2 linked regions of the Thermocoleostomius sinensis A174 genome follow. The protein of the gene in region 2 binds, or shares a complex with, the protein of the main gene of each other region. Links are inferred from orthologs where the notes say so. Each region holds a gene or a part of one and is shown on either strand. Other genes may lie near its edges. The genes, in order: sufU and OXH18_RS06180.

Evidence for each region.
Region 1: the proteins of OXH18_RS06180 (region 2) and sufU are in contact, whole or in part, in a solved structure (PDB 5XT5), measured with the Bacillus subtilis proteins. The link is inferred for Thermocoleostomius sinensis A174 from one-to-one orthologs.

The regions. Positions count from the first base shown.
Region 1 is NZ_CP113797.1:495,076-503,040, reverse strand. Bases 2,820-5,740 are described here. They hold sufU (Fe-S cluster assembly sulfur transfer protein SufU), read right to left. Parts: upstream 4,557-5,740; coding sequence 4,083-4,556; downstream 2,820-4,082. Other genes in these bases: OXH18_RS02110 (adenylate/guanylate cyclase domain-containing protein), read left to right, coding at 5,001-5,740; OXH18_RS02120 (Ycf51 family protein), read right to left, coding at 3,512-4,048; OXH18_RS02125 (DUF1350 family protein), read right to left, coding at 2,820-3,448. In the rest of the region: OXH18_RS25250 (DUF2256 domain-containing protein), read left to right, coding at 1-98; OXH18_RS02135 (isoaspartyl peptidase/L-asparaginase), read left to right, coding at 130-1,077; OXH18_RS02130 (FAD-dependent hydroxylase), read right to left, coding at 1,147-2,442; more of OXH18_RS02125, read right to left, coding at 2,582-2,819; more of OXH18_RS02110, read left to right, coding at 5,741-7,850; OXH18_RS02105 (lysylphosphatidylglycerol synthase transmembrane domain-containing protein), read left to right, coding at 7,957-7,965. UniProt on the Bacillus subtilis protein: Part of the SUF-like system that mediates the biosynthesis of iron-sulfur (Fe-S) clusters. Acts as a sulfurtransferase and thus transfers sulfur from SufS to SufB.
Region 2 is NZ_CP113797.1:1,417,979-1,426,002, reverse strand. Bases 2,501-5,480 are described here. They hold OXH18_RS06180 (SufS family cysteine desulfurase), read right to left. Parts: upstream 4,632-5,480; coding sequence 3,369-4,631; downstream 2,501-3,368. Other genes in these bases: sufD (Fe-S cluster assembly protein SufD), read right to left, coding at 4,709-5,480; glgA (glycogen synthase GlgA), read left to right, coding at 2,501-3,325. Also shown: OXH18_RS06195 (DUF1802 family protein), read left to right, coding at 101-694; hemC (hydroxymethylbilane synthase), read left to right, coding at 784-1,743; more of glgA, read left to right, coding at 1,853-2,500; more of sufD, read right to left, coding at 5,481-6,025; Fe-S cluster assembly ATPase SufC, read right to left, coding at 6,025-6,807; OXH18_RS06165 (hypothetical protein), read right to left, coding at 7,064-7,333; Fe-S cluster assembly protein SufB, read right to left, coding at 7,378-8,024. UniProt on the Bacillus subtilis protein: Type II cysteine desulfurase that acts as the initial step in the SUF-like Fe-S cluster assembly pathway.

The sequences.
Region 1 (7,965 bases), 920 kb from region 2 along the record:
AAGATTGTTGGGATGATGTGAAGTATTGCTCAGAGCGGTGTCGTCGTCATCGATCCGAGGCAAAGTCCTCCAATCGTGGGGATAATAAGCCAGAATGAATGTCTCAAGTGAATTGTTTTAAGGGTCTCAATGGGTCAAATTCAACCAAAACTGATTATTCACGGCGGTGCCGGGAGTTCCCTCAAGGGTAAAGGGGGAGAAGAGGCGGTACGTCGATCGCTGCGGTATGTAATTGAAGAAGTGTATGCTTTGCTGCAAGCGGGAGCCGATGCCAAAACAGCCGTTGTGCGTGGATGTCAACTGTTAGAAGATGATTCACGGTTTAATGCCGGGACTGGCTCGGTATTACAGTCGGATGGTCAAATTCGCATGAGCGCAGCGCTCATGGATGGTACATTGCAGCGCTTTAGTGGGGTGATTAATATCTCGCGCACCAAAAATCCGATCGACCTGGCTGAGTTTTTGCAAAGCTCTCACGATCGCATCCTTTCTGACTATGGCTCGTTGGAACTGCTGCGCGAACTGCAAGTTCCCACTTATGATCCGCTGACAGAATTGCGGTTACAGGAATGGATTCAAGAGCGGCGTGGCAACTTTTCTAGAGAAATGGCAGGCGTAGTGGCAGAGCAGGAATTAGTTGCAGAGGCTGGACGGGGGACGATCGGGGTGGTGGTACTGGATGCGGAAGGTCGCCTCGCCGCTGGCACCTCCACTGGGGGCAAAGGGTTTGAGCGCATTGGCCGAGTCAGCGATTCGGCCATGCCAGCCGGAAATTATGCCACGACTCAGGCAGCCATTAGCTGCACGGGGATTGGAGAAGACATTATTGATGAGTGCTTGGCGGCTCGGATTGTGGTACGAGTAACCGATGGCATGTCGCTGCAAGCGGCGTTTGAGAAATCTTTTAAAGAAGCCTATCAGCGTCACCGCGATTTTGGTGCGATCGGTATTGATGCATCGGGGGCGATCGCTTGGGGCAAAACCAGTGAAGTCCTGCTAGCGGCATATCATGATGGCGAAAGGATGGGCGATACCCTGGATATGAGCCACCATATGGAAGTTGCTGGAATAATTTGAAACCCAGTTGTAAAAGAAATGTTCACAGCCCTGACCTTAAGGGAATCCTCGTGAACATTCCTAGCTTGCCTAGCTTGAGCGCTTAGCTAATGCTGGTGTACGACCGCTCAAGCCGGTCATCAGCTTCAGGGATAAAAATCTTAGAGGCCACAGCCGCCCCATAATCCACAATCCGGATCGGCGTATAGCGACGATCGGCCACCATTGATTGGAAAAAAACCGATCGAGAAAGTCTGTGAAGCCCAGAATTGTCAAGTTTTCTAGCTTACGCCAGCGTTCATAACGGCGCAGCACCCGTTCGCTGCCTAAGTCTTCACCTTGTTGATGAGCCGTTATCAGCACCTCTGCCAATGCTGCCGCATCGCGAATGCCTTGATTTAAGCCTTGCCCTCCGACTGGATGGCAACAATGGGCTGCATCCCCCACTAAGGCCAAGCGGGGATGGACGTATCGATCGCTTTGCATTAACTTAACCGGGAACAGCCGCCGCGGCCCCTCTAATTCCAGCTTTCCTAGCTGCCCTTGATAGCGGCGATCGAGTTCTGCTAAAAATTCAGCTTCCTCTACCTCTAACCAATGCTGGGCCTCCGCATGAGGAGCCGTCAGCACAATTTGGCAGCGGTTGTTAGGCAGCGGTAGAGTGGCAAAGGGTCCGCTGGGCCAGAAGTGCTCGCGAGCAATGTTTTGGTGAGATTTTTCTGGGTGTAACACCACCGTGACGCAGGATTGCCAATACTGCCAGCCCTGAGTACGAATGCCAGCCGCCTCGCGAATGGGAGAGCGAGAACCATCGGCCGCAACCAGCAAGTTCGTTTTGATCTGTTGCTGTTCTCCAGCGATCGAAACAGTCAAGGTAGCATTCTCTCCGTAGCTAGCATCAATCAACTTAGCCGGACAGAGCCATGTGACATTCTCAGCATTCGCTAGCGCCTTCAGCAGGGCAGCCACCAGCACTCGGTGTTCTCCCACATAGCCCAACTCCTCTGTTCCCACGTCCTGCGGCTGCAAGTTGACAACCATCGGACAATCAGCATCAGCTAGACGAATTTGCTGAAAGGTTGTGATCTTTGGCAAAATCTCTGACCAAACGCCCAGTCCCTGAAAAATTTGCCCCGATAACAGCGTAATAGCATAGGCTCGGCGCTGCTGTAGCCCAGCGTCGCGGGAGTTCGCTTCAATTAGAGCAACCCGTAACCCAGAGTTCTGGAGGGCACAAGCAAGAGTGAGACCAACAATGCCAGCACCGACAATCGTGACATCGTAGTCGAGGGATGAGGAATTGGGCGTTGGGGGTTGGGAAAACTGGGAAAGTGAACGAGCGGGTGGGGAAGGAGTCAGGGATGAGTGCTGGACGGATGATACCATTGAGGTCTAAGGCGAAAGTAGCAGACTAAATTATTAGACTAAATTATTAAACTAGGTCGTTCTACTTTGTATTGTGCCGCGATCGATGAATCCTATCAAGGCATAAAGCGTTAGGGCCACCAGGCGTACGCCTCGACTATCACGGTTTTTTCAACGCTGACAGCGGATCAAGCCACAGCAATACTGCCTGCTTCAATTCATTCAAATCGCGATAGACGCCCTGTTTTACAAATTGCCCGATCGCATCGAGGGGCGAAAACTCGGTTCCCGTTTGCCAATTTACATCCTGTCCCAACGGCGTCAAATGATTGCCTTTCAGAATTTTGACCGCCGTTAGCGTGGGAAAGCGTTGCTCCATCACTTCGCTCAGCGACTTAGTTTGATCAATATCGTCATTGGTGAATTTGATTAATAAATTACGCTGAACTTGATAGTTCTTTGTAATCAAGTCATAGGTTTCTTCAGGCGACGGGGTGAACTCTACATCAAAGTTAGGAGCCACCATCTGTGGAATGAACTGGGATGGAAACTGAGAACCAAATTGAGAAGCAAATTGAGTGGCAAATTCGGAGGTGAATTTTGAAAATTGCGATACTTGTTCCAACATTGGAATCGATCGACGAGCAGGATAATTATTGAATGAAATCAGAATATTTCCGGCTCGTTCTTGGGGAAACAGGCTGCCAATCAGTAAATGCAGCTTACAGCCCATACTGTGACCAATTCCATAGATAGGTAAAGCGCGGCTACGAAGCATGGTTTCCTGTACATAGTCCAACGCCAGATTTGACAACCGCATCACCCGCTGGGCGATCGTTGTATGATCCAAGGTATTTAAGAACGGCGTTGCCACCACCGCATAGCCTTGACTAGCCAAGAATTCCAATAAACTCCGATAGGTGATTTGGGGGGCCGTGGCCACAAACGCCCCTCCCAGAAAATGGACGATTGCGGTTGGGCGCGGAGGTACTAATACCCAATTGCCGTAAATTTCCTGCCACTCCATAGAATTGCCTGCATGATGCCCTGCGGATGTACTTATTTATCCTAGCGATTCAATGAATTGAATTCAGAGCTTAGCAGGAGTTCCAGCAGGTGAAACGGGCAATTTTGCCAAATTCTCTGGAAATAGTTCGATCGCCATGTTTTCATCCTCTCGAACCGAGAGCGATCGTTTAATTTGTCCTAACAATAAGGGCTGAGATACGCCTGGCTCAGGGTGCAGCACTGTGCGGGCACGAATCGTGAGCTGATCTTCTCCGCGCCCCAGTCGTCCCATTGAGAAGAGATCGCTGGCAGCTTGCTGCAAGGTTGCTGTTAATTCTGATTCGGTAATTGTTGGCGGCACGACGATGACGGCTTGGGCGGCCCCTGAGTCGAATACAGTAGAGAAGCGGACAGCCCCTGGAATCACAGTCCGCGTGAATGGGACAAGCCCTAGCGAAAATAAACCAACGGTGAGCACAGCCATGAATCCGGTGACACCAACCAGGCGAAACCGAATCCCCCATTTCAACAAAAATGCCAGCCCGGATAGTGCACCGAAAGCCAACGTAGCAATTCCAGCCCATTGGGCGTAGGTGGAAAAATCAGCGGTAGTTAGCATAGAGGAAAAAGCTAAACGCGAAAAAATAGTTCGTTTACTCATTACTGACAAAACCAGCGGGTTGAGGGCTGGTCGTTTCTTGCTCAAGAGCCGCTTTGAGCGTATGCCAAGAAAGATTGGCACATTTAATCCGGACAGGAAACTGGGCTACGCCTTGCATGACATTGAGTTTACGAAACTCTTGCGGAAATTCGGCTTCCCCCCGCATCATGGCTTGAAATTTCTGCACCATTTCCAAGGCTTCCTGTTTGGTGCGGCCTTTGAGCGCATCGGCCATTAAATCTGCCGAAGCCATGGCGATCGCACAGCCTTCGCCTTCAAACTTGGCTTCCTCTATTCGATCTGCTTCCAGGTTCAGCCTCAGTGTTAGTTCGATCGTATCGCCGCAAGACGGATTGTGTCCCTTTTGGTAACGGTCGATCGGATCGGTTTTGCCTCGATTGCGAGGCTTTTTATAACGTTCCAAAATCACCTGTTGATAGAGATCGCGTAAGTTATCCAGCGGCATGACTTATAAAGTGATCCATTTTCACTCTCCATGTCGATCCTATCAGCTTGCTTGAGTGCCGTGGTGAAGATTGCTGAGTGCATCCCACTTTCGTCTTGAGATTGCCGTCTCCGTCCTCATCCCCTGGCCCCTTCTCCTGCTGTGGAAGAGGAATTGAGGGTGAAGGCTGCCCTTACGAAGTGCTCTCTTTCCTACCTTACTTTAGTCTTTCCCCTGCTACTCTCCTCACAACAATGGGCATTATGAAGGTGTCCTTTCGCTTTTGTATGGGCTACTGCTTATGAGGTTAGAGATAACCAGGTATAGTTAAGGTCGGATGGCTGCATTTATGAAGTTTGATCTTGGCTAGCAGGCTGGGTATTTCTTGTCTCTGGTTTCTGCGCTAGTGGTGAACCCCGAACTTGAAGTTATATTAGCCTGGAGGCTCGCTGAGTTTACGCATCTATGAACGCTGTTCCCTCTTCATCTCCTTTTTCTCAGGATTTGGCTAGAACTCTAGCGGCTGACATTGACAACAGTATCAGCGACAACAGTATCAGCCACAGTGCCAACCATGAGCCTGTCATGGGAATGACCATCCAGCGCATCAAAGCAGGTATTGCATCTATAACAGGTCAGGTGATTGATGTGACGGTTCATGCGAATAATTCAGGGGTTGCCCCGGCGATATCTACGTTAGATGAGAGTGGGTTGAATCAGGCGGAACCAGCACGGTTAGACAATGGTGCTGTCCATCTCAACTCCACAGAGACTAGTGACTCTCCTGCTACTTCGAGTGCGTTGACCACTGCAAAAGGCTCGTTTTCCTCGTTTCTCGCCCCTCTCAAACAGGATACGTTCAAGCAAGTCGTCACCTCGGTAGAAGGTAAGCTAGAGGTGGTGAACCAGACGCTGTCCATGCTGGATGATGCTCTGAGTTCACAGAAATTTGATGCCATTTTGGATGAAATGCTGCGATCGATCACCCTGAAAACGGGCGAACTTCTCAATGCCGATCGCACCACAATATTTATTTTAGATGAAGAAAAAGATGAGCTTTGGTCGATCGTGGCTAAAGACGAACGCGGCAATAATTTGGAACTGCGGGTTCCAAAAAACGTCGGCATTGCGGGTGCAGTGGCTACCACCAAACAAGCCGTCAATATTCCCTATGATTTCTATGCCGATCCGCGATCGAAAGCTGCGCAGGAACTCGATAAGAAGAATCACTACCGCACCTATACGATGCTGACCATGCCGCTATTGAGCGAGAAGCGGGGTGAAACCGGAGCCGAAGACAACAAGCTTGTGGCGGTGGTGCAGTTAATTAACAAACTCAAACCAAACCATGATCCCCATGCACCCCTAGAGCAAAAAATCGATTTACAAGGCTTTACAGCAACAGATGAACAGCTTTTTTGGGATTTTGCGCCTTCAATTCGGCTCATTTTGGAATCATCGCGATCGTTCTATCAAGCTACACAACAGCAGCGGGCCGCCTCGGCTCTGATGAAAGCCACGAAAGCTCTGAGCCAGAGCAGCCTCGACCTAGAGGAAACTCTGAAAATGGTGATGGACGAAGCCAAAGAACTGATGCAGGCCGATCGCAGTACCCTGTGGTTGGTGGATCGCGATCGGCATCAGCTTTGGACAAAATTGCCCATCAACGGCACATTGCAAGAAATTCGCATTCCAATGGAAGCAGGCTTTGCCGGACAGGTGGTACAATCCGAGCAACCGCTGCTGATTCCGTTTGACCTCTACAATCATCCTAATTCCGATACGGCTAAGGAAACTGACAAAAAAACGGGCTACCGCACATGCAGCATGTTGTGTATGCCCATCTTTAATGCTGATAAAGAGCTAATTGCTGTCACTCAACTAATTAACAAAAAGAAGCAAGGCGATCATCTGCCCTACAATCCCGAAACCTACCCAGAAGCGCCCGACTGTTGGCGAGCCAGCTTCAACCGCGCTGACTTGGAATTCATGAAAGCCTTCAACATTCAAGCTGGTGTTGCCCTGCAAAACGCTAAACTGTTTGCCACCGTAAAGCAGCAAGAGCAGATGCAGCGCGATATTTTGCGATCGCTGTCCAATGGTGTCATTTCCACCGATAAAGATGGAAAAATCATTGCCGCGAACGAAAGCGCTAGGGAACTTTTAGGACTAGATGCAAGGGATGTGATCGAAGGCAAAGCGGTGGTTGAATTGATTCAACTAGAGAAGGGCGATTTTCCCCGCTGGTTTGAAATGGCGTTGCGAGCGCAGGACGATCGCAATCGTCAGCAATACTACCCCGATCAGACGCTGCAAGCTTTTAATGGAGAACAGCATAGCATTAACTTATCGATTAACACCATTGCCGATGCCAACGATGAGCAGCAGATATCCGGAGCGCTGGTGGTGATGGATGATATCAGCGATGAAAAGCGCCTGAAAAGCACCATGTATCGCTACATGACCCAAGAGTTGGCTGAACAGTTGCTCAACAGCGGCGATGCTAAACTAGGGGGCGATCGCAAAGAAGTATCAGTCCTGTTTTCAGACATTCGCAGCTATACAACGCTGACGGAAAGCATGGAAGCCGAAGAGGTGGTAGCCATGCTCAACGAATACTTTGAAACGATGGTAGATGCTGTCTTTGCCTACAAAGGCACCTTGGATAAATACATCGGCGATGCGATTATGGCAGTGTTTGGATCGCCACTGGAACTCGAGGAACACGCTTGGATGGCGGTACAAACGGCGATCGAAATGCGCCATCGCTTGGCTAGTTTCAACCAACAGCGTCCGTCCCATCGCCGCATCAAGATTGGAGTCGGCATCAACTCGGATAGTGTCATCAGTGGCAACATTGGTTCCAGCAAACGCATGGAGTTTACGGCAATCGGGGATGGTGTCAATTTGGGATCGCGCTTAGAAGGAGCTAGCAAACACTACGGCACCGATATTGTTATTAGCCAAAGTACCTACAATAGTTGCCGCGATCGCATTTGGGCCCGCGAATTGGACTGCATTCGCGTTAAAGGCAAGCTGCAACCCGTCAGCATTTACGAACTCGTGGGGCTGCAATCTGAACCCCTCACTGATGCTCAGAAGCGATCGATCGAGCTATATCACATAGGACGAGACCACTATCTCAATCGCCGGTTCACCAAAGCCCAAACTGCATTCGGCACAATCTTGGAAGAGATCAATGCTCATGATCAGGCGGCAGTTCTACACGTCAACCGTTGTGGCTATTGGCTCAGCCACCTTGACCTGATTGATACTCACTGGGACGACGGGGTGTGGACGATGAAAGAAAAGTAACGGAAGCAAATGCGACACAGCCACGGGGGCTTGTCGAGCCATCAACGTTTGAAGGGGCAAAGCGAATGATACGATCGCCCTATTCTGACTTCCATCTTCGATCGACATGAAACGC
Region 2 (8,024 bases):
TTTTTAATAGCTAATTCAACCTGAACGTAATCTAGCAATAATTTGATGAGAGTGCCACCATAGCAGTTAAGTCGGGCACAGTCAAAAAGAGGAAAACAGAATGGTGGGATCGACAAAGCCTCTCACTAATTTGACGGACGCTTTCAAAGAATGGGCCATAGCAGTTGAAGCCTTGTGCCAAGGTGAGATGATTCTATTGTTGCGCAAAGGAGGCATTCGAGAGCAGAGCGGGGTTTTTAGGATTGAACAATTGCAGGCTTGGCTTTACCCTACCTATGAGCACCAAAAGCCACATTTACTGAAGCCAAAGTATGCCGATCGCGTCACTCCCGTTGCATCAGGTTGGCATCCAGACCATGTGAACATTCAAGCTTGGGCAGCCATTACCCATGTCTTTCAGGTGAGTGACCTCTCGACGGTAGAGGCGCTATTGCCGTTTCATATCTGGAATCTCGATTTTGCCTCGGAGCGGCTGAAGTGGAAGCCGAAATCGCCGCTGTCGGTGTTGCTGTTGCGGGTATATTGCTTACCTCAGCCACACCCAATCATCTATCGTCCAGAGTATGGCGGTTGCAAGTCTTGGATTCAGCTTCAGGAAGCAATTCCGACTACTGAGGCTTGTCCAGTGTTGAATGAAGAAGAATATTTAGAGCAGGTTAAGAGGATTCGTTCGGTTTTGGCAGTGGATGAGTAGATGAGTGACCGACTGCGGTAAGCTGGTTAAGTGCCTAAAAGCGCTTGACTCATCAATGTTTCGCAGTTTTTCTAAACACTTTTTTACAAATGGTTGCTAGTCCCGCTCGTCCGATTCGGATTGGTTCACGCAAAAGCCAGCTAGCGCTGGTACAAACCCATTGGGTTCAAGAGCAGCTACAACATCGATTCGCCGATCGCCGCTTTGAAGTACACACCATGAGTACTCAAGGCGACAAAATCCTAGATGTAGCATTGGCAAAAATCGGTGACAAGGGTCTGTTCACCAAAGAATTAGAAATGGGAATGCTCAACAACGAAATCGATTTTGCCGTGCATTCTCTTAAAGATTTGCCGACTCGGTTGCCAGAAGGTTTGATGCTGGGCTGCGTTACCGAGCGCGAAGATCCGGCGGATGCACTGGTGGTACATGCCAATCACCAAGACAAGCAGTTGGAGACGTTGCCAGCAGGGGCGGTGGTTGGTACATCGTCACTGCGGCGCTTGGCGCAACTGCGCTATCATTATCCGCATTTGTCATTTAAAGATATTCGCGGCAATTTGAATACGCGGCTGCAAAAGCTAGATGCTGGCGAATATGACGCCATTATTCTGGCGGTGGCAGGGTTAAAGCGACTGAATATGGCCGATCGCATTCATCAGGTGATTCCAGCAGCAGTCTCGCTACACGCAGTCGGACAAGGTGCACTGGGAATTGAGTGCCGTGCCAATGATGCAGAAATTATTGAGCTACTAACAGCGTTGGAACATACTCCCACGGCGCAACGCTGCTATGCTGAGCGATCGTTTCTGCGAGAATTAGAAGGCGGTTGCCAAGTGCCAATCGGGGTGAACACGGTTCTTGATGGCGATACACTGACTCTAACGGGCATGGTGGCCAGCATCGACGGCAAAAAAATGGTGAAAGGCAGTATCACGGGTGCAGCAATTGAGGCAGAAGCGATCGGGATAAAACTGGCCCAACAGCTACGCAACCAAGGAGCCTCCGATATCCTGGCAGAAATCTTCGAGCAGATCCAACGAAGTTAGATATTCGTGGAAGGATTGTTGTAGATTGGTAAAAACTCGGTAACAAATCTCAACTTATTGAGATGTTGTGGTCTGAAGCGTGTTGTTTGCGGGGGACACAGGGACTATTATGCGAATTCTGTTTGTGGCGGCAGAGGCGGCTCCGATTGCTAAGGTTGGGGGTATGGGAGATGTAGTGGGAGCGTTGCCGAAAGTGCTAAAGGCGATGGGGCACGATGTCCGGGTGTTCATGCCATACTACGGCTTCTTGCCCGACAAAATCCGAATTCCCAAAGACTCGATTTGGCAAGGCTCAGCCATGTTTCAAGATTTTGAAGTCTATGAAACAAAATTGCCGAACTCGGATGTACCGCTCTACCTGTTTGGTCATCCGTCCTTTTCACCGCGTCGCATCTACTATGGTGAAGATGAAGACTGGCGGTTCACGCTCTTTGCCAATGGAGCCGTGGAGTTTTGCTGGAACTATTGGAAGCCGGAAGTAGTGCATTGTCACGATTGGCATACGGGAATGATTCCAGTATGGCTCTACGAAGACCCCGATATTCGCACGGTCTTTACCATTCACAACCTAGCCTATCAAGGGCCGTGGCGCTGGCGGCTAGAGCAAATTACCTGGTGTCCTTGGTATATGCAGGGGCACAACACCATGGCGGCAGCGGTGCAGTTTGCTGATCTGGTTACCACTGTCTCGCCTACCTATGCAGAGCAAATTCGAACGCCTGCTTATGGAGAGCAACTAGAGGGGTTGCTGTCGTTCATTGCTGGTAAAACTGTTGGAATTTTGAACGGCATCGATCGCGATTCCTATAATCCTGCAACCGATCGCTACATTCCTCAAAACTTTACGGCAGAGACGATCGACGATCGTAAGCAAAACAAAATTGCCCTTCAGGAAGAACTGGGGCTAGAAGTCAATTCTGGGGCGTTTTTGCTGGGCATGGTCTCTCGCTTAGTGGAGCAAAAAGGTCTGGATTTAGTGCTGCAAATTCTCGACCGCTTTATTGCCTACAGTGATGCTCAGTTTGTGGTGCTGGGTACGGGCGATCGCTATTATGAAACGCAGATGTGGCATTTGGCTTCTCGCTATCCGGGGCGAGTTTCCGCCTATATTTTGCACAACGACACCTTGGCCCGCCGCATCTATGCTGGATGTGACGCCTTTTTGATGCCATCTCGATTTGAACCCTGCGGCATTAGCCAAATGATGGCGATGCGCTACGGCTGTGTGCCGATCGTGCGTCGCACAGGTGGACTAGTGGATACGGTAACGCACCATGATCCAGCGAATGAAACAGGGACAGGCTATTGCTTCGATCGCTATGAGCCGCTCGATCTCTATACCTGTCTAGTGCGAGCGTGGGAAGGCTATCACTTTAAGGAACCGTGGCGCAAACTTCAGCAGCGAGGCATGGCGCAAAATTTTGGCTGGGATAAATCAGCCGTGGAGTACGTCAAGGCCTATCGTCGCATTTGGGGTTTACCAGAAGAGGAACCCGCTGAAGAGAAAGCAGCCGTGGTTGCTACCCCTGACGATGCGAAGGTGGAATCGCCGGAAGATAAACGCCCGGAGTTGGTGAAATAACAGGATGGGGTGGGGGCGCTTCGCGACGCGCCCTGACTGATACCTAACCAAAAATGCTGCCGAAGAACTCGATCGCTTCCTTCAACGAAACAATAAACGCATCGATCTCTTCGCGAGTGTTATAGAAATAGAGGCTGGCTCTGGCGGTAGACTGTGCGCCGATGTGCCGATGCAGCGGTTGGGTGCAGTGGTGTCCGGCGCGAATGGCGATCCCCGCTTGATCGAGAATAGTGGATAGATCGTGGGGGTGCACCGCTCCGGTGGTAAACGAAGCTAGTGCGGCGCGATTGCTGGCGTCAGCGTTGGGGTTGGGCCCGTAGGTTTTGACTTCGGGGATCTGGGCAAGCTGCTGGAACAGGTAGCTCGTCAACTCTTGCTCGTAGGCATGAATTTTGTCCATCCCAATATTGCTCAGGTAATCTACCGCTGCTCCCAATCCGATCGCCTCCGCAATGGCCGGAGTTCCCGCTTCAAACTTGTGAGGCAAATCGGCATAGGTAGAGTGATCCAAAAACACATCGGCAATCATTTCGCCCCCACCCAAAAACGGCGGCATCGATCGCAGCAAATCCAGCTTGCCGTAGAGGAATCCGGCTCCGGTGGGGCCACACATTTTATGTCCAGAGGCAACCAGCCAATCACAGCCAAGACTCTGCACGTCGATCGGCATATGCGGCACGCTCTGACAAGCATCGATCAGCACCCGTGCCCCCACGTGATGCGCTAGTTGCACAATTTCCTGAACAGGGTTAATGCAGCCCAGTGTATTGGAAACATGCACGACTGAGACTAGTTTGGTTTTATCTGACAGCAACGACTTGTAATGATCTAAGTCAAATTCCTGCGTCTCAGTAAGTTCCACAAACTTCAACACCGCGCCCGATCGCTGTGCCAAGAGTTGCCAAGGGATGAGATTGCTGTGGTGTTCCATCACCGATAGGATGATTTCGTCTCCTACCTGCACGTTAGCATTGCCCCAAGCATAAGCCACCAGGTTGATCGCTTCGCTGGCATTGCGCGTAAACACAATTTCCTGACGGGATGCCGCCTTAACGAACGCTGCTACCTTATCCCGTGCGCCTTCATAGGCATCGGTTGCCCGCGAACTGAGCGTGTGAACGCCGCGATGCACGTTGGCATTATCAAACTCGTAGTAATGCTGCAAGGCTTCCAGTACCGCGTTGGGCTTTTGGGACGTGGCGGCATTGTCGAAGTAAATCAACGGCTTTTCGTGGATTTCTTGGTGGAGAATCGGAAAATCGGCGCGGACTTTTGCAGCAAGGGTTTTTTCTTGGATGGCAGTCATGGCGAGATTGGGGAGTAGGGTTAGGAAGTGAGTTCACACGTAAAGGCAGTTCGCGAACTGCCTTTACTGAGACACCTTTACTGAGACAGTTGTTGTTGCAGGGAGTCAATCGGGATGCGATCGATAATTTCTTGAGCGAAAGCGGAAACCAGCAAGTGACGGGCTTCAGCAGCAGGAATGCCGCGACTTTGCAAGTAAAAGATTTCGTTGGCGTCGAGTTGTCCGACGGCGGCCCCGTGGGTGCATTTCACATTATCAGCCACAATCTCTAGTTGTGGTTTGGTATCGACCCTGGCTTTGGGCGACAGCAGCAAGTTGCGGTTTAGTTGTCCAGCATCGGTGAGTTGCGCCGCTTGAGGAACAAACACCTTGCCGTTAAAGATGGCGTGGGCCCGATCGTCAATAATGCACTTGTGCAGTTGGCGAGTTGTTCCATACGGATGCGTCAGGGCAATCGTACTGTGGGTATCGCTGGTCTGTTCACCGTGAATCCTGGTGAGATTGTTCAGTGTGGTTTGCGTTTGTTCACCCGTTTGATAAACCTCCAGGTTGTGACGCGATAATTTTGCGCCCAAATTAATGGTATTGCCGGTATAGCGAGAATCTCGCGCTTGAGCGATCGCTGTTTTGCCAATGTGGAAAGCCGCCAGATTATCTCGTTGCAGTCGTGTATGATTTACCTCAGCGTTTTCTGCCAACCAAATTTCTGTAACAGCATTGGTAAAGGATGTGCCCTCGCCGATCGTTTCATATGCTTCTACTAAAGTAATGGCACTGTTGGCTTCTGCCACGATGAGACAACGCGGTTGAATCAAAGCGGCGGTGCTGCGCGTGGTGTTGATAAACAGCAGATGAACCGGAGCCTCTACCACCAAGTTCTTGGGCACAAACACGATCGCTGCGTCACTTAAGCCAGCAGTGTTCAGCGCTGTAAACACTTCTTCTGCACCGGATTGCTGACCTAAATAGGCGTGAAAGCGATCGGTACCTGTTAGCCCAGATAAATTGCTGATGATCAAACCAGGAGGCAATTGCCCAATCGTGGAAAATTCAGCCGCATAGACGCCGTTGATGAACGTTAGTCGAGCAGAGGTTTCGGGCAGGGCAAAAGAATTAACGCTATCGAGATTGGCAGAGGAATAGTGATCGCTGGCAGCCTCTAGCTTCAACCGCACCAAATCCGACAAATCGGTGAAGCGCCATTCTTCATCACGTGTGGTAGGGAAGGCCTGTTCGCTGACTCGAATTGCGGCTCGATTGCGCAGGTCTTGCAGCCAACCAGACTGCACCGGAGCCTGTTTCGCTAGGTTCAGCAAATGTGACAAAAACTCGAGACGCTGCTGAGCAGCATTGCGCACTCCGGTTTGCTCTGGAGCGGACGCTTGAATACTCATTAGACTCCCACCCCCGCTTCTGCCAAAATCCAGTCATAGCCGCGTTCCTCCACTTCCAGCGCCAGTTCTTTCGTGCCTGTACGCAAAATTCGCCCGTTGGCCATGATATGGACATAATCCGGCACGATATAATTCAGCAAGCGTTGATAGTGAGTAATCACCAGAATGGAATTATCTGGGGTTGAAAGTTGGTTAACGCCATTCGCGACAATCTTCAGTGCATCGATATCTAGTCCGGAATCGGTTTCATCTAGAATTGCGAGTTTGGGTTCCAGCAGTGCCATCTGCAAAATCTCATTGCGCTTCTTCTCACCGCCAGAAAAGCCTTCATTGACGCTGCGGTTTAAGAAAGCTGCGTCCATTTTGACCACATCCAGCTTTTCGCGCACCAGTTCATCAAAATCAAAGGCATCCAGTTCGTCTAGCCCTTGATGCTTGCGCTTAGAGTTATACGCCACCCGCAAAAAATCAAGATTGCTAACGCCAGGGATTTCTAGCGGATACTGAAACGCCATAAATACGCCCGATCGCGCCCGATCTTCCGGTTCTAGTTCCAATAAATCCTGTCCCTGGAAAATCACGTCACCGCCCGTTACTGCATAATCGGGATGACCAGATAATACTTTAGAAAAAGTACTTTTGCCCGATCCGTTGGGGCCCATAATGGCGTGAATTTCACCGGATTTGATCTCTAGGTTTAAACCCTTGAGAATCGGCGTTTCATCAACACTGGCGGTTAAGTTCCACACTGTGAGAATGGTTTCGCTACCTTCAACAATCACCTGCTTTAACCTCTTAACTGCTGCAATATGGATAATTTCTATAGCTGACGAATTCGCTTTAAAATTTTGAGAACATCATAAAGTTCGTTACCAAGATTACGAAGCTCGAAGAACTTAGATGTAGCGTACTGATAGACCGGGTTTTTAACTAATTTTGCGAATGTAAAACTTCCTCCATGGGTTAACCTGTCAAAACTGGGTTGAGCCGGGTTTAGAGATGTCATCATGTATGCCAAAAGTTAATCTAACCCAATCTCTAGAGAAAAGGAGGCAGATAAAAACCTTCGAGGAAGAGAATAAGAGCCACGATCGCCAACTGCATCGGCTTCTCCAGGACCGGAGGATCAGCAACCAGGTTAAAATAACCCACCTTGACTTTGTTCAAAACCTGCTTCTCAAATTCACTCAGATTAGGTAAACGACTCTGCCACTTCGGCAAGAACTGCTCGTCCCGAACCAGTTGCATCTGAAACTTTTCGATCAGATCGCGCAGAGTAACATTTCTAGTTTGCAGAGTTTGAACCATACCTCTCCTTTTAGCAGAGGCGTAAAGGCTACGCCCCCACCGCTTTAACCCACACTACCTTCCAACTTCAGCGCCAACAGTCGATCGGCTTCAACGGCAAATTCCATCGGAAGTTGGTTAAACACGTCCTTACAGAAACCGCTGATCATCATCGAGATCGCGTCCTCTAAGGAAATGCCGCGCTGCTGGAAGTAGAACAACTGGTCTTCGCCAATTTTGGAAGTTGAGGCTTCATGCTCCACTTTGGCACTGTTGTTTTGCACCTGAATATACGGGAAAGTGTTGGCTCCAGCCGTGTCTCCGATGAGCATCGAGTCACACTGTGAGTAGTTGCGCGCCCCCTCTGCCTTGGGTCCAATTTTCACCAGTCCGCGATAGCTATTTTTCGACTTTCCAGCAGAGATCCCCTTAGAGACGATCGTGCTACGAGTGTTCTTGCCAATGTGCACCATTTTGGTTCCGGTGTCCGCCTGCTGATAATTATTGGTCAGCGCCACCGAGTAGAACTCGCCCACCGAGTTGTCGCCCACCAGCACACAACTGGGATACTTCCAGGTGATCGCCGATCCGGTTTCTACCTGCGTCCAGGAGATTTTGGAGTTCACGCCCTGGCACAAGCCGCGCTTGGTGACGAAGTTGTAAATCCCACCTTTACCGTTTTCGTCGCCTGCAAACCAATTCTGTACGGTGG